2 regions of the Treponema putidum genome follow, and region 1 is predicted to be linked to the other one. Evidence: riboswitches for the same ligand, from Rfam matches in the RefSeq annotation. Region 1 holds a riboswitch; the other holds the start of a gene.

What was found. A riboswitch is a leader RNA that binds a small molecule or an ion and turns the genes downstream of it on or off. The one in region 1 is predicted to bind cobalamin.
Region 2: another riboswitch for cobalamin. It lies ahead of E4N74_RS08705 (Glu/Leu/Phe/Val family dehydrogenase); the one in region 1 lies ahead of E4N74_RS07470 (DUF4198 domain-containing protein).

The regions. Positions count from the first base shown of each region.
Region 1 is NZ_CP038804.1:1,587,624-1,595,736, reverse strand. It holds gene E4N74_RS07485 (PD-(D/E)XK nuclease family transposase) at 120-1,007, shown strand; gene E4N74_RS07480 (CCA tRNA nucleotidyltransferase) at 1,080-2,426, shown strand; gene E4N74_RS07475 (magnesium transporter CorA family protein) at 2,479-3,411, shown strand; cobalamin riboswitch at 3,821-4,034, shown strand; gene E4N74_RS07470 (DUF4198 domain-containing protein) at 4,254-5,072, shown strand; gene E4N74_RS07465 (ZinT/AdcA family metal-binding protein) at 5,155-6,342, shown strand; gene E4N74_RS07460 (hypothetical protein) at 6,665-7,003, shown strand; gene sufU (Fe-S cluster assembly sulfur transfer protein SufU) at 7,044-7,490, opposite strand; gene E4N74_RS07450 (SufS family cysteine desulfurase) at 7,525-8,113, opposite strand, start outside.
Region 2 is NZ_CP038804.1:1,879,858-1,887,970, forward strand. It holds gene E4N74_RS08700 (energy-coupling factor transporter ATPase) at 1-839, opposite strand, end outside; cobalamin riboswitch at 1,085-1,278, shown strand; gene E4N74_RS08705 (Glu/Leu/Phe/Val family dehydrogenase) at 1,589-2,830, shown strand; gene E4N74_RS08710 (MGH1-like glycoside hydrolase domain-containing protein) at 2,844-4,277, opposite strand; gene E4N74_RS08715 (hypothetical protein) at 4,389-6,335, opposite strand; gene E4N74_RS08720 (tetratricopeptide repeat protein) at 6,391-7,824, shown strand; gene E4N74_RS08725 (5-formyltetrahydrofolate cyclo-ligase) at 7,832-8,113, shown strand, end outside.

The sequences.
Region 1 (8,113 bases):
TTTTTGTCTTATCTTTAGCCAAATGAAAAATTTTTATAGAATTTTACTATCTCTTGTAAAAAATTTGAATAATAATAGTAGGACGGCAAGACTTATTTGCTATTCTAAGGAGAAACATTATGTCAAATGAACAGCCTATTTTAAACCCCAAAACGGATTGGGTTTTTAAGCTGATGTTTTCAAAAGGAGAAGAAGGAAACAAGGCCCTAATAAGCTTTTTAAACGCTTTTTTAGAAGATTCTTACGGTAAAATCACAAAGGCCGAAATCATAAACACCGAACTTATTCGGGATAGGCCTTCGGGAGAAACTTACCGCCTCGATTTTTTGATTAGAACCGACAACGGCCTTCTTGTCGACCTTGAAATGCAGCAGTTTTGGAAAACAAACTATCCTCGCAGAAGTCAAATGTACCTTATGCGCCTCGCTTCCCGCTTTTTAAAGACTGAGCCTAAAGAAGACGATTTTTTATACGCTATAAGCCTTTCAGTTTTCGGCTGCGATGTTCCTAAAAACGCAGAGCCGGTAAAAATGCCTGAGAGCTCTATAATTCAATATCTTTATGTTGAATTAAATGAGCTAATAGGTTATACTATGAAAAAGAGATTGGAAGAGTATAACTTAAAAGACTTTTGGATAAGGTTTTTAGCCAACTATGAAGAAGACAAAAAAAGCGGAATGTTGGAAAAATTGTGCAGCTTAGAGGAGGGTATAAAAATGGCAGAAGCAACACTCTTTAGGGTAACTGATGAAGAGAGGCGAATGGCAATAGAACTCTCTGACGAAAAATACCGGATGTATGTGGAAGATGAGCGCAGTGAAGCTAGAAGAGAAGGCTTGGCTGAGGGCAGAGCCGAAGGAAAAAGTATAGGATTAACCGAAGGACGAGCTGAAGGCTCATATCAAGCAAAGCTGGAAATGGCAGCGTCTTTTAAAAGGCTCGGAGTTGATATTGATAAAATAGTTGAAGGTACAGGCCTTAGTCGTAAAAAAATAGAAGCCTTATAATTTAAAATGCGGTATTAAAAATGCGGCCTACGTATAGACAGGCCGTAAATTTTTGTGTAAACTCGAATTTCTATGCGCTATCCTGTTTCAAAAAAAATGAAAGAAATCGCTTCTATTTTTTTTAATGCCGATTTTTCGGCCTACCTTGTCGGCGGAGCTGTTAGAGACTGGTTTTTAGGGAAACTGTGTAAGGATTATGATATAGCAACCGATGCCGAACCGAAGGAAGTTCAAGCTCTTTTCCGCAAGACGATTCCTACGGGGATAGCCCACGGTACGGTTACTATTCTTTACAAGGGCGAAAAAATAGAATGTACCACTTTCCGCTGCGAGGCTGATTATTCCGACGGCAGGCGGCCGCAGAGTATTAGCTATGTCCGTTCAATCGAAGAGGATTTGAGCCGCAGAGACTTTACTATGAATGCAATAGCCGTTTCTTTAAAAGACGGCTCCATTGTCGACCCCTTTGACGGCGTAAAATCGATAAAATCAAAAATTATTAAAACCGTCGGCTCTCCCCTTGCCCGTTTTGGGGAAGACGGTTTGAGGCCGATAAGAGCAATCCGCTTTTCTTCGCAGTTGGGCTTTAAGATAGAAGAAGAAACTTTAAAGGCTATTCCTTTAAGTATTGAGACTTGCAAAAAAGTTTCGATAGAGAGGTTTCGGGATGAATTCGTTAAAATACTTTTAAGTGAGCATCCTATAATTTCTTTAAGACTCTTGGAAGATACGGGACTTTTAAAAGTATTTTTGCCCGAACTTTCTGATTGCCGCGGGGTCGAGCAAAAAGGAATGCACTCATTCGATGTGCTTGACCACAGCTTTTTAAGCTGCGATGCCGCTCCGCAAGATAATCTTATTGTGCGCTTGGCTGCTCTTTTCCACGATATAGGAAAGGTAAGTACCAGAGAAAAAAATGAGTACAGCGATTACACCTTTTATAAGCATGAGGCGGTTTCGGAAAAACTCACCAAAAATATAATGCAGCGTTTAAAATTTCCGAATAAGGAAATTGAAGAAGTTTGTCATTTGGTGGGGCTTCACATGTTTCATTATACGGAGGATTGGAGCGATGCTGCCGTCCGCCGCTTTATAGTCAGAGCCGGGGTAGAAAATATTCCGAATCTCTTTGAATTGAGAAGAGCCGACGGTTTCGGTATGACGGGAAAGGCTCCCGATTTAAGCAATTTGACTGCATTTAAAAAGAGGCTTGAAAAAGTCATAGCAGAAGACTCTGCCCTCAGCTTAAAAGATCTTGCTGTCGGAGGCAGAGAGCTGATTGAAATCGGAATTCCTGCAGGTCCTAAGCTCGGCATAATCTTACAAAAGTTATTTGAAGCTGTCCTTGAAGACCCTTCGCAAAATACTAAGGCCCAACTTTTAAAAATTGCGGAGGCAATAAATTCCAATTTAAGCTAAATTATTGATATAAAATTATTGATATAATATAAAAAATATGATAGGTTAAGCTATGTTTGTAAAATTAGATGCAGAATTGACACCGATTGATCCCCGGACTGAAAAAATAACTGGACATGTTGCAGGATATATAAAATTTAAGGAGCTCATTGAGCTTCAAGGGCTTTTAGGCCTTGACCCTCTTTTTATCGAGCAATGCAGCGATTTTTCCCAACAAAATACCCTCGGCGTTTGGGAAGACTACAGTTTCGGCGTTATAAATATAATCGAAATGGAAAATATTTTTAAAGACCGCGATACAATAGGCCTTTATATATCTAAAAATCTTTTTTTGGCCATAGAAATTATAGACAAGGACTATTCTACTCAAAAAGCTTTTGAAACTGCTTTACAGCAAACTATAGTTCGCGAAAGAAATATTCCGCGTATTCTTAACCGTTTTTTTAAAGAGCTTATCAAGTCGCATGCCGGCGTCTATTACCGTTTTAGAAAAAAAATATCTGAACTGGAAATGAGGGTTTGGGAAAAAATAGAAGAAGACACTCACTTTGAAGCGGAGCTTTCGAATATAAACAACGAACTTTTGACCCTCTTTAGCTATTATGATCAGTTGGAAGATTTTTGCCAAGACCTGGCCGAAAATGAAAACGAAATTTTTACCGAAGAAGAGTTGACCATTATAAACCTTCTTTCAAAGAGGGTAGAGCGTTATGGAGCAAATATCCGTATTTTAAGAGAGTATTCGAATCAGTTGCGGGAATCTTATCAAGCTCAGCTGGATCTCCACTTAAATAAGATTATGAAAATCTTTACTGTTGTAACTACAATCTTTCTTCCGTTGACCCTTGTAGCAGGCTGGTACGGTATGAACTTTAGCTACATGCCCGAACTTTCATGGAAGTACGGCTATCTTACTGTTATAATATTGAGTATTGTCATTGTCGTTTTAGGACTTTGCTGGTTTAAAAAGAAAAAACTGATATAAAAATCATTATTGCCTAATGCAGCTGAGATTCGGTATTATAAACGGAAAATTTAGTGAGTATATTCTCGTGTTAAAAGAAGAACAATTCGATATAAACTAAGTAAATCCTATAAAACGGATAGCCCGAGGCTTTTTATAAAGACCGTTTCAGGAGATTGTAGAATTAAAAGGCCTTAAATTTTATTTATTTCTTGACTAAAATATAAAAATAATGTATGCTCCTTATAACATTTTATGAGAGGGCTTTGATATTGGTACCATTTTAATATACTCTTCAATATTCCTTTTTAATAAATGCTGATTAGCTTTTCCATACTTTTATTATCGGCTGTTTTTAGTCGACTTGATTTCCGTGTAGAATGCACCCGATGGGGGCCTTGCTTTTTTTTGAAAATATTTATAATTACTAAAAGGTTATAGACAAATAAGGTTCTTAAATTATTTTTTAAGATTAAAAGGGAAACCGGTGAAAAACCGGCACAGCCCCCGCTACTGTAATTGAGTTTGTTTATCATTGTATTTCTAATATTTGTCATTATTGGAAGCATAAGCCACTGTTAATATGGGAAGGCGATAAACTTTAAATCATAAGTCAGGAGACCTGCCTATTTGTATTTCGAATCCTTCGGAGGGAGGGAAAATCGGAAAACTAACTATTGTACAGCTATATTTTACTGTCGGTCTCTTCTAAATAAAGCAAAGCTGTAGACTATGTTTTTCGCTTTTTCATTATTTTATCTCCGTTTTATTTTTAAATAAGGTATATTGTAAACATTTGTTTACAGTTGAGTTTGCGCTTAGATTATAAGTCTTTAGACTAAAAATATTATAGGAGTTTTTCTATGAAAAAATTGACAGGAATATTTTTATTTTTATTCTTGGTATCTATGGTTTCATTTGCACACTTCCAAATGATTTATACCCCGACTTCAATTGTTGAAGGCAATTCTGTTGAGTTCAAGATTGTTTTTACTCATCCTGCCGAATCAGGACTAGTAATGGATATCGGTAAAAACGAGGCCGGAGAAGTCAAAGTTTTTGAAAAATTCTTTTCGGTTCATGACGAAAAAATTCAAGATCTTCTACCTTCATTAAAGAAAACGGAATTTACTACTGCCGAAAATACGGCTTTGGCCTATGATCTGACCTTAAACAGGGATAACGGCTTTAAAGGGGGCGGAGACTGGGTCTTGGTAGCAGTTCCCCATCCTTATTATGAAGGTAGTGAAGATAAATATATTCAGCAGATTACTAAGGTCTTTATCAATAAGGACGAGCGTCCGACAGATTGGGAAAAAAGATGTGCCGACGGTTATCCCGAAATTTTACCCTTGGTAAAGCCCTATGACGTTTGGGTCGGCGGTGTTTTCCGCGGTACTGTTGTCGATTCAAAAGGGAAACCGGTTTCCAATGCGGAAATTGAAGTTGAATACATAAACTTTGATGTAAACATGAAAAAAAGCAAATTTGAGAAGAAGGCAAAAACAAAAAATGCCGCTGCCGTTATTTTAGCCGATGCAAACGGAAACTTCTCCTTTATTCCTCACAAGGCCGGGTACTGGGGTTTTGCTGCCCTTGGTGCAGGTAATGTAAAAGAATTTGAGGGTAAAGAATTTTCGCAGGATGCCGTGCTCTGGATTGAGGCAATGCCGCTAAAATAAGGAATATCCTTATTTAGCTTATAGATAATTTATATTAACTTAAAGGAGTTTATTATGGTTAATAAAAAAATGGGTGCAAAGATTGCACTTATACTGGGTTACACTCGCAGTTATTTTTACTGCCTGTAAGTCAATGCCTGCTGTAAAAATGAATGATAAATTTACAGCCGGAATGGAATTGGCCGCCTGGAAGGGCGAATGGGTTTCTGCAGATATCATAAAAGATAATCCATCTTTAAAAGCAGCTTATAAAAAAACAGCAGCAGATATGCCCTTTTATACACCTGAAGGCCTTGAAGCCGCTGCCTTGGATATGTACAAAGCTCCGGCGGCAAAGGCAAAGTTTGACGGTACAAACACTGTGCTTTTTACATACTTGGATAAAGCCGGTAACGAAAAGCAAATTTCCGTCAAATACAAATATATGGGACAAAAAGCTGACGGCGAGTCTCCTGATACTATTTGGGAAACATTTGAGGCTGTAGAAGATAAACTTGAAAATGCAAACTTTAAGTATTTTATATCAATGCCTCCCAGTGCTCACGGAAACAGCCCTATCCACTGGCATGCCCGTTTTGGAAGCCGAAGTATTGACCGTCTTATAACCGGTGCAGGAAAATGGCCTACATACTATTCTGCATTCACATCTGAGGCAGACCTTGTTAAAATGTTTGAATCTTCAATCCAAAATATGCCTAAGTGTTGCCATGTTTCTCCCTTTGAATCTTATGCAGTTCACGGCAAATGGATTAATGCATTATCTATTTTTGAAAATACAAGTAAAGAGGTCGAAGCCGCCTATGCAAAGGTTGTAAAAGAATTTGCAGGCAAAAATCCCAAGGGTGGAGATTTTACAAAGGCTGAAATTATTGCAGAATTACAAAAAAGAGATAAATCCGTTAAAGATTACTCTCACTTGGAATTTATTGTAAAAGACGGAAAAAATGAGCTGGTCTTTTATAAAGGGGATAAAGAAGTCTTTAGATCAAGCTATGTCCGTGTCGGTGCAAGTCCTTCAAGACCATATATGACGATGAAGGCTGAAAGAAAGGATGCCGGTATGTATTCTTTGATTTCATTTGTAGCTGTACATGGTACTGCTCCTATGCTGCATTTTCACTTGTGGTATGGTAATAATGAAAAAGAACTTGAAGACTTTGAAGGAACTCCCACCTGCTACAGAGCGGCCCTTACAGACGCTGAAATTGCCGCAAGTGTAGAAAAAGAGGCAAGAAATCTTTTAGAGAGATTAACTAAGGTTAAAAAATAAATTTTATTGGGAACCTATTTGAGGTTCTCAAATTTTAATACTTTTTCGGAAGCTGATTCGCTATCCGCTTTAGCGGATACGATGAAAAATTTCCTTACAGAACAGAGCCAAAAGGCTCTGAGGCTTCCTTCAAAAAATTTTTATGGGAGGTGTGATAAACAGTTCGGCAGAAATAGTGCCTCACTGTTTATCTGACGAGTTTTGTGCTTTGCACAAAACATCGCATTATTGATTGCCGTTTCTTACAGGTATTGCGAAACGGCGTAAAAAGTCAAATCGAAAATTGATATTTTCTCATTGACTTTTTATAGGAGAAAGAGAAATGAAAAAAAGAACAGCTATCTTTATTTGTTTTTTAGTGCTGGGAGCAGCTCTTTTGTTTGCTCATAGTGTTATCTTTAATTGCTATGATAACGGTGACGGGACATTCCTTTGCCAAGGCAGTTTTTCGAACGGTGCATCTGCTGAAGGTGTAGAGATTCGAATCGAAAATCCCAAAGAAAAGGATTCGAAAAAAAAGATTATACTTAAGACTACGCTTGATAAAAACGGAGAAGCTATAATTAAGTATGCCGACATCAAGATCAAAGATTTTTTGATTATTTTTGATGCAGGTGAAGGCCATGTTGTAAAACTAAAATCAAACCAGATTAAAAAATAAGTTTTATTTGGGTGTATTTTCATCGGTGCAAGAACAACGATTAAAATACACCTCCTTTTTTTTCGTTTAAAAGAACATCGGCACTGTGCCAGCTTAAGGTTGCGCATTTTATACGGGCAGGCATTTCGGCAAAGTATTCCAAGATTTGAGCATCTTCCAATTCTTCCTTTTCTTCTTCTGAAACCTCATTTCCGTTCATCATCTTAAAAAATATTTCTATCTTACGTTTGCCTTCTTCTGAGGGCTTTCCTTTTATCAGCTCAATCAGCATATTTGTAGAAGCCGTAGAAATGGCACAGCCTCTCCCTAAAAAGGAAGCATCTTCTATAATCCCATCTTTTTCCCGGATAAGGAGGGTAAGGTCATCACCGCATGAAGGATTATGGCCTCTTTCTATCTTTACCCCTTCACCTGAAAGCTCGCGGCAGTTTTCTTTTTTTCGAGAGTATTCTAAAATCATTTCCTGATAAATCGTATCTATGTCCATTTATATTCCTTATCAATATTATTTTTAAGTTTTTTTAATTCTTTAAAAAAACGCTTTTTACTTTTTTTAAGGCAGTGACCATAACATCAATGTCTTCCTTTGTGTTAAAAATAGAAAAACTTGCACGGCAGCAGGAATTTATGTTTAGGTAAGTCATCAGGGGCTGTGTACAATGATGTCCGCTTCTTACCATAACACCGTATTCGTTTAATATGTAAGATGTGTCATGTGAGTGAACGCCTTTCACGTTGAAAGCGATTATACCCGCCCGCTCCTTAACATCGGTGCCGTAGGTTTCTACAAAGTCAAGTTTTTTTAATTCCGAAAGAGCGTAAGAGTCCAATTCTTTTACGGTTTTTTCTATATTGTCATAACCGATTTTTTCGATATATTCTATTGCAATTTTAAGAGAAACTATTGCAGCAGTATCGTGGGTGCCGCCCTCGTATTTATAGGGGGCTTCCTTAAACTCGCTTGACTCTTCTGTAACAAAATTGATCATATCTCCCCCGTATAAAAAAGGAGGCATCTTATCCAATAGCTCTTTTTTTCCGTAAAGAACTCCGGCTCCGAAGTCCGAAAAAATCTTGTGCCCTGAAAAAGCTAAAAAGTCGCAGTCAATA
Region 2 (8,113 bases), 290 kb from region 1:
GATACGGACGGGTTACTGTTTTTTGCAAGTCCTTCTTCCGCTGCGTCCTCACCCTGCGGCGTATTGTTTTTTTTTACAAGCGAAGAGAGGGTCTTCATATCGGTGAGCCGCAAGCCGAGTGCGGTTAAATCGGATTCGCTGAGGGCTTTCATTTCATCCCGTGAAAAAATACGCTCAATCTTTCCGCCTCGCATATAGATAAAGCGGTCAGCCAGATCCATCAGGTAATAGAGCCGGTGCTCCGCAATCACAACGGTCTTTCCCTCCGCTTTTATTTTTATCAACATCCGGTGCAGCCGCTGAATTGCCCTCTTATCCAAATTGGAGGACGGCTCATCCAGCACGAACACTCCGGGATCGGCGGTGTAGCAGGAGGCGCATGCAATTTGCTGCTTTTCTCCTCCGGACAGCTCAAAAATATCCCGATCCATCAAATTGTCAAGCTGCAAATCGCTCTTTGTTTTTTCGAGGCGTTGTTTAATCTGCTCCCGCGGGAGCCCGAGATTTTCGCAGCCGAACACGAGTTCGCCGGTGGTGTCGAGGTTGAAGAATTGACTTTTGGGATTTTGAAAGACGCTTCCGACTAAAGCGGCGGTGTCGGATAATCCTTCCGTATTGATGCATCTGTCACCTATCATCACGGAACCGCTCATATCGCCTTCATAAAAATGAGGGGCAAGCCCGTTTATCAGCCGTGTAAGGGTGGTTTTGCCGCAGCCCGATTCTCCGCATAATACGATGAATTCGCCGTCCTTTATGGTAAGGTCTATTCCGTATACGCCGTCTCCGGTACCGTGTTCTCCTCTGTAGGAAAAAGAAACGTTTTGTAATGTAATCATTATTATTCCTCTATCTTGAGAATTGATATGAGTCAAAACACTCATTAGGCAGCGCGATTCTTTTTGTTAGCATACTGCCGGCATGATCTATAAAATTTTGATAGCTATCGGTCACAAAAAATATCCTCAGGCTAACATTATTGCAAAAATACAGTCGAAAGTCAAGTAAGGGGAAACCATCTTGAAAAAAATAGAAAAAAATAATACCTTGACACATTTTTAATAAAAGTATAAACTCTCATCTAAATAGCGATTTCGGTCTTGGTGCTGCTTTTAATCAAGCAGTGAAAAGGGAATCAGGTGAAAATCCTGAACAGTCCGGCTGACGTAAGTGAGAGAGTTGTTTTTCAAAATGCCACTGGGATTTTTTAATTTCCGGGAAGGCGAAAATCAATGATGACCTCCGAGCCGTAAGACCTGCCAATGACTATGAGGGAAAAATGCAAATTTTGCCCGTGCCGCACTCTGCTTGGACTCATGAGCTGCAGCAAAATTTATCGTGTTAGATTGCTATACCTCAAACTTGCTCCTAGGCTGTTATGAAATTTTGTCAAGTTTTTTTATCATAGCCTAATTACATGTAACGATACCTTAATAATGTTTATTTTGAGGTAAGCTGAATCGGGTTCTCTTTTCATACCGGCCGAAGTCGTTTTTTGTTTAATCTTCCGATTTTTTTCCTAAATAACTTTAAATACCGTGTATTTTAGTGTATAATTCCTTTAAACTATTTTATAAAAGGAAAAATTATGGAAGGCACCTATGTAAAGCTTTTAAAAACAATAACGGAGGCAGCAAAAGCAGCCAATCTCAACGAAGATGATTATATCACCTTACTAAGTCCCGAAAGAGAAATGCATGTTTCTATTCCGGTAAAAATGGATAATGGGAATGTCAAAGTGTTCCAAGGTTTTAGAGTTCAACACTCTACACTCAGAGGTCCTGCAAAAGGAGGCATAAGATTCCATCAAGATGTCAATATCGATGAAGTCCGCTCCCTTGCAGCATGGATGACCTTTAAGTGTGCAGTTGCCGACATTCCATACGGGGGCGGAAAAGGAGGCATCTGTGTAGACCCTTCAAAACTTTCAGAATCAGAGCTTGAAAAACTTACACGAACTTATACAAAACGTATTTCGTCCTTTATTGGGCCCCGAATTGATATCCCTGCCCCGGATGTAGGAACTAACGCAAAAGTCATGTCTTGGATAGCTGACACCTACAGCACCTATGCAGGCGAATATTGCCCTGCCGTAGTTACGGGTAAGCCGATTTCAATCGGCGGGTCTTTAGGACGTGTTGAAGCCACAGGCCGAGGGGTTCTTTTTACGTGCAAAGAGCTTTTAAAAAAACTTAACAAAAATCTGAAAGGGCAAAGCACAGTTATTCAAGGTTTGGGAAATGTCGGAAGTGTTGCGGCAGATCTTTTTTCAAAGGAAGGAGCCAAGGTTATCGCTGTAAGCAGTTCAAGCGGAGCTATATATAACGAAAAAGGCTTAAACATTCAACTTGTAATGGAACATATTAAGAAAGGTCAAAAACTTAATTCTTTTGAAGGCGACTTTAAAAGAATATCCAATGAAGAGCTTTTAGAGCTTAAAACAGATATTTTAATACCGGCAGCCCTCGAAAATCAAATTACCGAAAAAAACGCCCGCAATATTAAGGCTTCCATAATAATTGAAGCAGCAAACGGCCCCGTAACTCCCGAAGCTGATGAAATTCTCAAAAAAAAGAATATAATCTGTGTGCCGGATATCCTCGCCAACTCAGGAGGAGTCATTGTTTCTTATTTTGAATGGGTACAAAATCTACAAGGATTTTACTGGAATGAAGAAGAAGTAAACGGCAGGCTGCATACAAAAACGGTTGAAGCTTTTAAACGGGTATGGGATGAAAAAGAAAATTATAACGTTACCATGAGAAAGGCAGCCTACATAAAGGCCCTAAAGCAGCTTGTGGAAGCACAAAAAGCAAAAGGCATAAGCTAAAAAATTCCGTCTATTAAAGTTTATCTATCAACATTGAACACTTACCCGAAGGAATAGGCAGGGTCTTCTTTTTTTCGTTTAAGATATTTATGGTAAAATAATAAAGTTTTTCACTTTCCATATGTATCTCCCACCCTCTCTGACTCTTTGATGAAAGAATCGTTATAAGGTTTCTTTTAAGGCTCAAATTTTCGATGCCCATTACTTCAAGATTAGGCACCGTCCAATTTACCGTTTTACGCGGAAGACTTATCGAAAGACCGATAACGTTTTCTATCATTAAACTGATTGTAGAAAGCCCCACACTCAAAAGATATTGTTTACGGGGAAAGGCAGGTTTTCCTTTCCATTGAGCAGGGCCTTCTTTAACGGGTGAATAGGCCTCCCACAAAAAACCTTGTTTTTTTGAATTTCCTGCAGGAGAAAGAGTTTCAAGAACATAGTAAAGATGCCTTATAACACACTCTCTTGCTATCTCCCAGCGGTTATATTTTTCCAAACCCTTTACAACAACAAAGTTTAAAATAGGGAAGACACTGCCGCAGGCACCGCTTCCGTTTTCGTCATATTCAGGCTCATCGGCTGCAAGGCTGGGAAAGGGATGATCCCCGCCGAAAGTTTTTGGGTTGGATAGGTGCTCTACCAAAAGAGCGGCCTTATCCTCATTGGGAATTTCGGCAAGCATCGGCCAGAACCCGGCAAGGGTCTTTTTCTTTATCTGATTGCCGTCGGCATCAAGATCATAGTAAAAACCGTCCTCTTCATTCCACATCATCGAATTGATTCTGGTTTTTATTGTAAAATACATTCTTTTGTATTGGAAGTCTATGTCTTTATCATTCAGTATATCGCCTAAGGCCGACATATAAAGGGCATTTATTGCAAGGGCCGAATTAAAATCAGTCAAAAAAACGGATTCTTTTCGAGGGGCATTGGGCATATTGACTGTTTCAAGTGGGCTTTTATATAAGCCGTTATAGGCCTTAAACATTTTGTCGATCCAGTCCATATATTTAATCAAGACGGGCATAATATCTTTTACACGCTTTTTGTTTCCGGTCTTGTGATAAATATTGTACTCTGCCCATGCAAATAGGGGCATACCTAAACCTTCGGGATTATCCCGTTTTAAAACAGGCTCTTTTGTGTCAAAATTATATCTATTGCGTATAGCACCGTTTTCTTCCTGCCTCTCATAAAAAAAGTCAAGGGCGGAATTAGGTGTATAATTTTTATTGGAATAAACAAAGAAAAAAGATGAAAATATAGTTTCATATTGGTTTAAAAAATTACCGTCCGTTTCGGGATAAATAAAAAAGCCCTCGGTACCCTGTTTGCCGTCACCAGTTGAATGCCAAAAATCATGAACCAAAGCCCATGTTCTATCGTAAATGTCCACAAAGTCTTGATCGTAAAAATGAACACGCGGAAAATCTCTTTTATTCACCATAACTCCTTAATTTTTCTAAAACACGTCTTATATTATACCATATTTTTCTAAAAAATGGTAGTTTTTTAACAATATTTATAAAAAAAGTTTTAATTTAGTTTCAAGGTCTTATTGGTTATCGGATTCGGAAGAGTCTTCACTACCCTCAGTAGAATCCGAATTCTCAGCTGAACTGCCGCCTTCAGTGTTTTCCTGAACAGGTTGACCGGAAGGAACAACGGGAGCAGGAGTAGGGGCAGGCGGGCGGCCTAAAAATAAAACTATATCCTCATCATCTTTTTTGTGTTTCATTTTTAGAAAAAGAGTACGGGTTCTTTCATCATAAACGTAGCCTGACGAATTATAAATCTCAAATCTGGAGTCCGTTCTAAAGTCTATTCCATGGATTTGTATTCTATAAAAAGGGCGAATGCCTCTTATAATTAGGTAATGAGTATTATCAGCTTTAGACGAAATCCTAAAACTCAATATTTTTGTGTCATTTTTAAGTACATTTATTTCTCCGGCAGATGTCCAAGCCCAAATACCGGGTTCGGCTTTTAAAGCCAAAGATTCTTCATGGGGATAGCTTGGATTATCACGAATAGCAACCGGATATAGTTTTTCTGCATGGAGAATGACGGCATCATTAGCCATAAGTCCTAACTTCTTTGACTTATCTCCCTGAATATCAAAAGATGCCGGCAAACTCGGAGAGCCTCCTCCAAGTGAAAAGATAGAAGAATACAGAGCCTGCCCTACAGCCTTCCATGTTGTTTTTTCGGGATATGAATTTCCATAACGGATTAAAATTGATGCAGCATTCAAGGTATTTTCCGTGTCAATGGTTTTCTTATCGGAAGAAATATACACCCCCTCATCAATCAAAAGCAAAGAATCTTTTAAAACAGTCTCATATTTTTCGGAATTTTCCATAAACAAATTTTGTCTATTAGGAAAATAAAGACTATAATCCATTGCTGCTTCCAACAAGCCTATAGCAACCCAAGAGCTTAATTCTTCTTCATTCATATTGGAAGCTATTTTTTCCAAAGCAGGAATTAAATTTGCCCGAGAATTATTTATTAAAAACGGAATAACAGAGCCGCTGTAAAATACGGACGGATCAGAGTTTGCTATATCGGATTCAATACCTGATAATCTCCTTCTATGGTATGCTGTAAGGCTTTTTTCGTTTTCTACAAGATTGCCATAAAATGCGGCCGATATATAGCTTCTTTTCTCTTTGGGTAAAAGAGATGCAGGAGCCGATAAAAGAGCTCTTGAATATTCGCCTTTAAAGGCTCTTTCGGCTATATATGCCGTCAAAAGTTCTTCATTATAATTTCTTGACAAAATCACATTAGAAAAATACTCCAAGGCCTTTTCCCGAAATAATTGCTTTGTTTTCCCGTATTCTTCATCACTTGCGATGGGAATGCGGGGAATTGATTCAAATTCCAAACTTTGTGATTGAACATAGGTTTCATAAAAAGCGGTACGCTTTGAACCGGAAAGAATTAGATGGGGCAATTCCGAAGAATCATCGGTATTACCGAACCCGTATCCTCCTCTAAAAACAAAGCGGTCCTTTCCATACCTTAAAAATATCTGCTCATCCTGCCGCTCAAGCCGGGCTGATTGGGTCAATTTCCAAGGGAAATAAACGGTTTCAACCTCGGACGGCATCGAAACGGAAATTTTTACCGTATTAATTGTTTCCGAAATATATGAGGTAAAATCTATCGAAACATCGTTAGAACAAACAACGCTAAAAGAATCTTCGTTTTTTTTATACTCTAAAACCTTTAAGCTAATATTTTTATTATTGCTTGTTTTTGCAATAACAGGGCTCTGATCTGTAATATAAAAATCCAAGCCGTTCGATACTATGTGGAGGGGTAAAAGAGGAGTTCTGTTTCCGGTTTCATCAACTTCATCCCTGCCCGAAACCGTCATAGAGCCTATTGTATAATAAAAGGTCTTTCCGATAGTAAATTGAATAATAAAAATGCCGAAAATTATTAGTATATACAATATAGTTAACGCAATTATCCTACTTGATTTGTGCTTCATAATGTTATAGTGTATATAAACTAAGGAATAATTGCAATACTTTTAAGGAGCTATTATGAAAATAACCAAGCAAATTTGTGTTTATTTTAGTTTTTTGATAGCGGTTTCTATCATTTTTTCTTGTAAAACAACTGAAAAAGCCGTTACCCCCGCTGTAATTGAAGAGCCAAAAAAAACCGAAAAAACGGTAAACAAAAATCCGAGAGAAGAGTTTACTGATAAACTTACTCAACTTTCTCAAAAAGGAGATTTAGACGGAATTTTAAAATTGATAGACACATCGGATTCTGAAGTAACTAATAATTTTAATATACAATATCTAAAATTGTCCATTCTCATCTCGATGAGAAAAACAAAGGAAGCGGAAACCTTAGCTGAAGAACTCTCCAAGTCTTACCCCAATAATACCGATATTCTATATTCTCAAGTTATGATGGCCCAAGCTGAAAACAACCAACAAAAAAAAGATCAATATTTAAAAAAAATACTGGCTATAAATCCAAAAGATTCAAGAGCATTAACAGAGCAGGGCTTGGACTTTTACTCGGCCAAAAGATACAATGATGCAAGAAGAAAATTTATAGAAGCTTATAAGGTTGACCCTAAATGCACGGAAGCCCTCATAGGCCTAGGCCGTATAAACTATCTTGAAGGAAAACTTGACCAATCTGAGGCAAATTTAACGGCTGTCTTGGAGCAAGAACCCAATAACAGCACAGCCCTTGCAGAACTTGCCCGCATAAAATCCGAAACAAATAGAATGTATCAAGCTCTTCAGGATATAAATAAGGCAGCAGAGCTTGAACCTAATAATCCCAGCCATTGGATTGATATAGGCTCTTACAATCTTACAATCGGCCGAAAAGAGGAAGCAAAAAAAGCTTACAGCAGGGTTATAGAGCTGACTCCCGATTCCTACATAGCCTATATCTACCGTGCAGGTATAAACGATGAACTTGGGTATAAGGAAGAGGCTCTTGATGATTACATAAAGGTATGCAATCTTTATCCGCCGTATTATTTTGCACTGGAAGGAGCCGGAATTTTGTTTTGGGAAAAAGGAGACTGGGTAAATGCAGGCACGGCATTTTTAAAAGCCTTGAGCAAGGCACCCGCTTCTTATCAATATGCTCTTTTATATGCGGTAAGTCTATATAAACAAAACAAAAAACTTGATGCAAAAAAATTTATGCAAAACTATCTAAAAAACATAAACAGGACTGAAAAAGAGAATGAGTACTTTTTATGCCGCCTTTTTGTAGATTTTGCAGGCGACACTGAATTAATAAACAGGGCAACGGCAGAAACCGACATGGTAAAAAAGGGCAGACTGTTCTTTTATCTCGGGGAGTTTTACAATTTGACAAAAAAATATGCTCTTGCTGAAAAATGCTATGTTCAAGTGCTTTCAATAGAAAATCCGGCCTTTTTTGAATATCGTTTTGCTAAAAAAGCTATGGATGAATTTAATTCAAACTCAGGAAAATAAGGTAAAAATGCTTAAAGAAGAAAAAACCAAGGTACGAAACCTAATAAAAGAATATTTTAAAAGCCCCGATGGAAAAAAACTTATACAAAAAACAGAAGAACTCCAAACTTCTCAAAACTATTGCAAGGATTTTTTAAATAAAATACCTAAATACAGTGAAGCTAAAACGGTTTTTGCCTATCATCCCATAAAAGAAGAATTTCCTACCTTAGGACTTTTAAAACAAGCATATTCAGATAAAAAGACTATAGCCCTCCCCCTTGTCTCGGATAATGACCTTATATTCAAA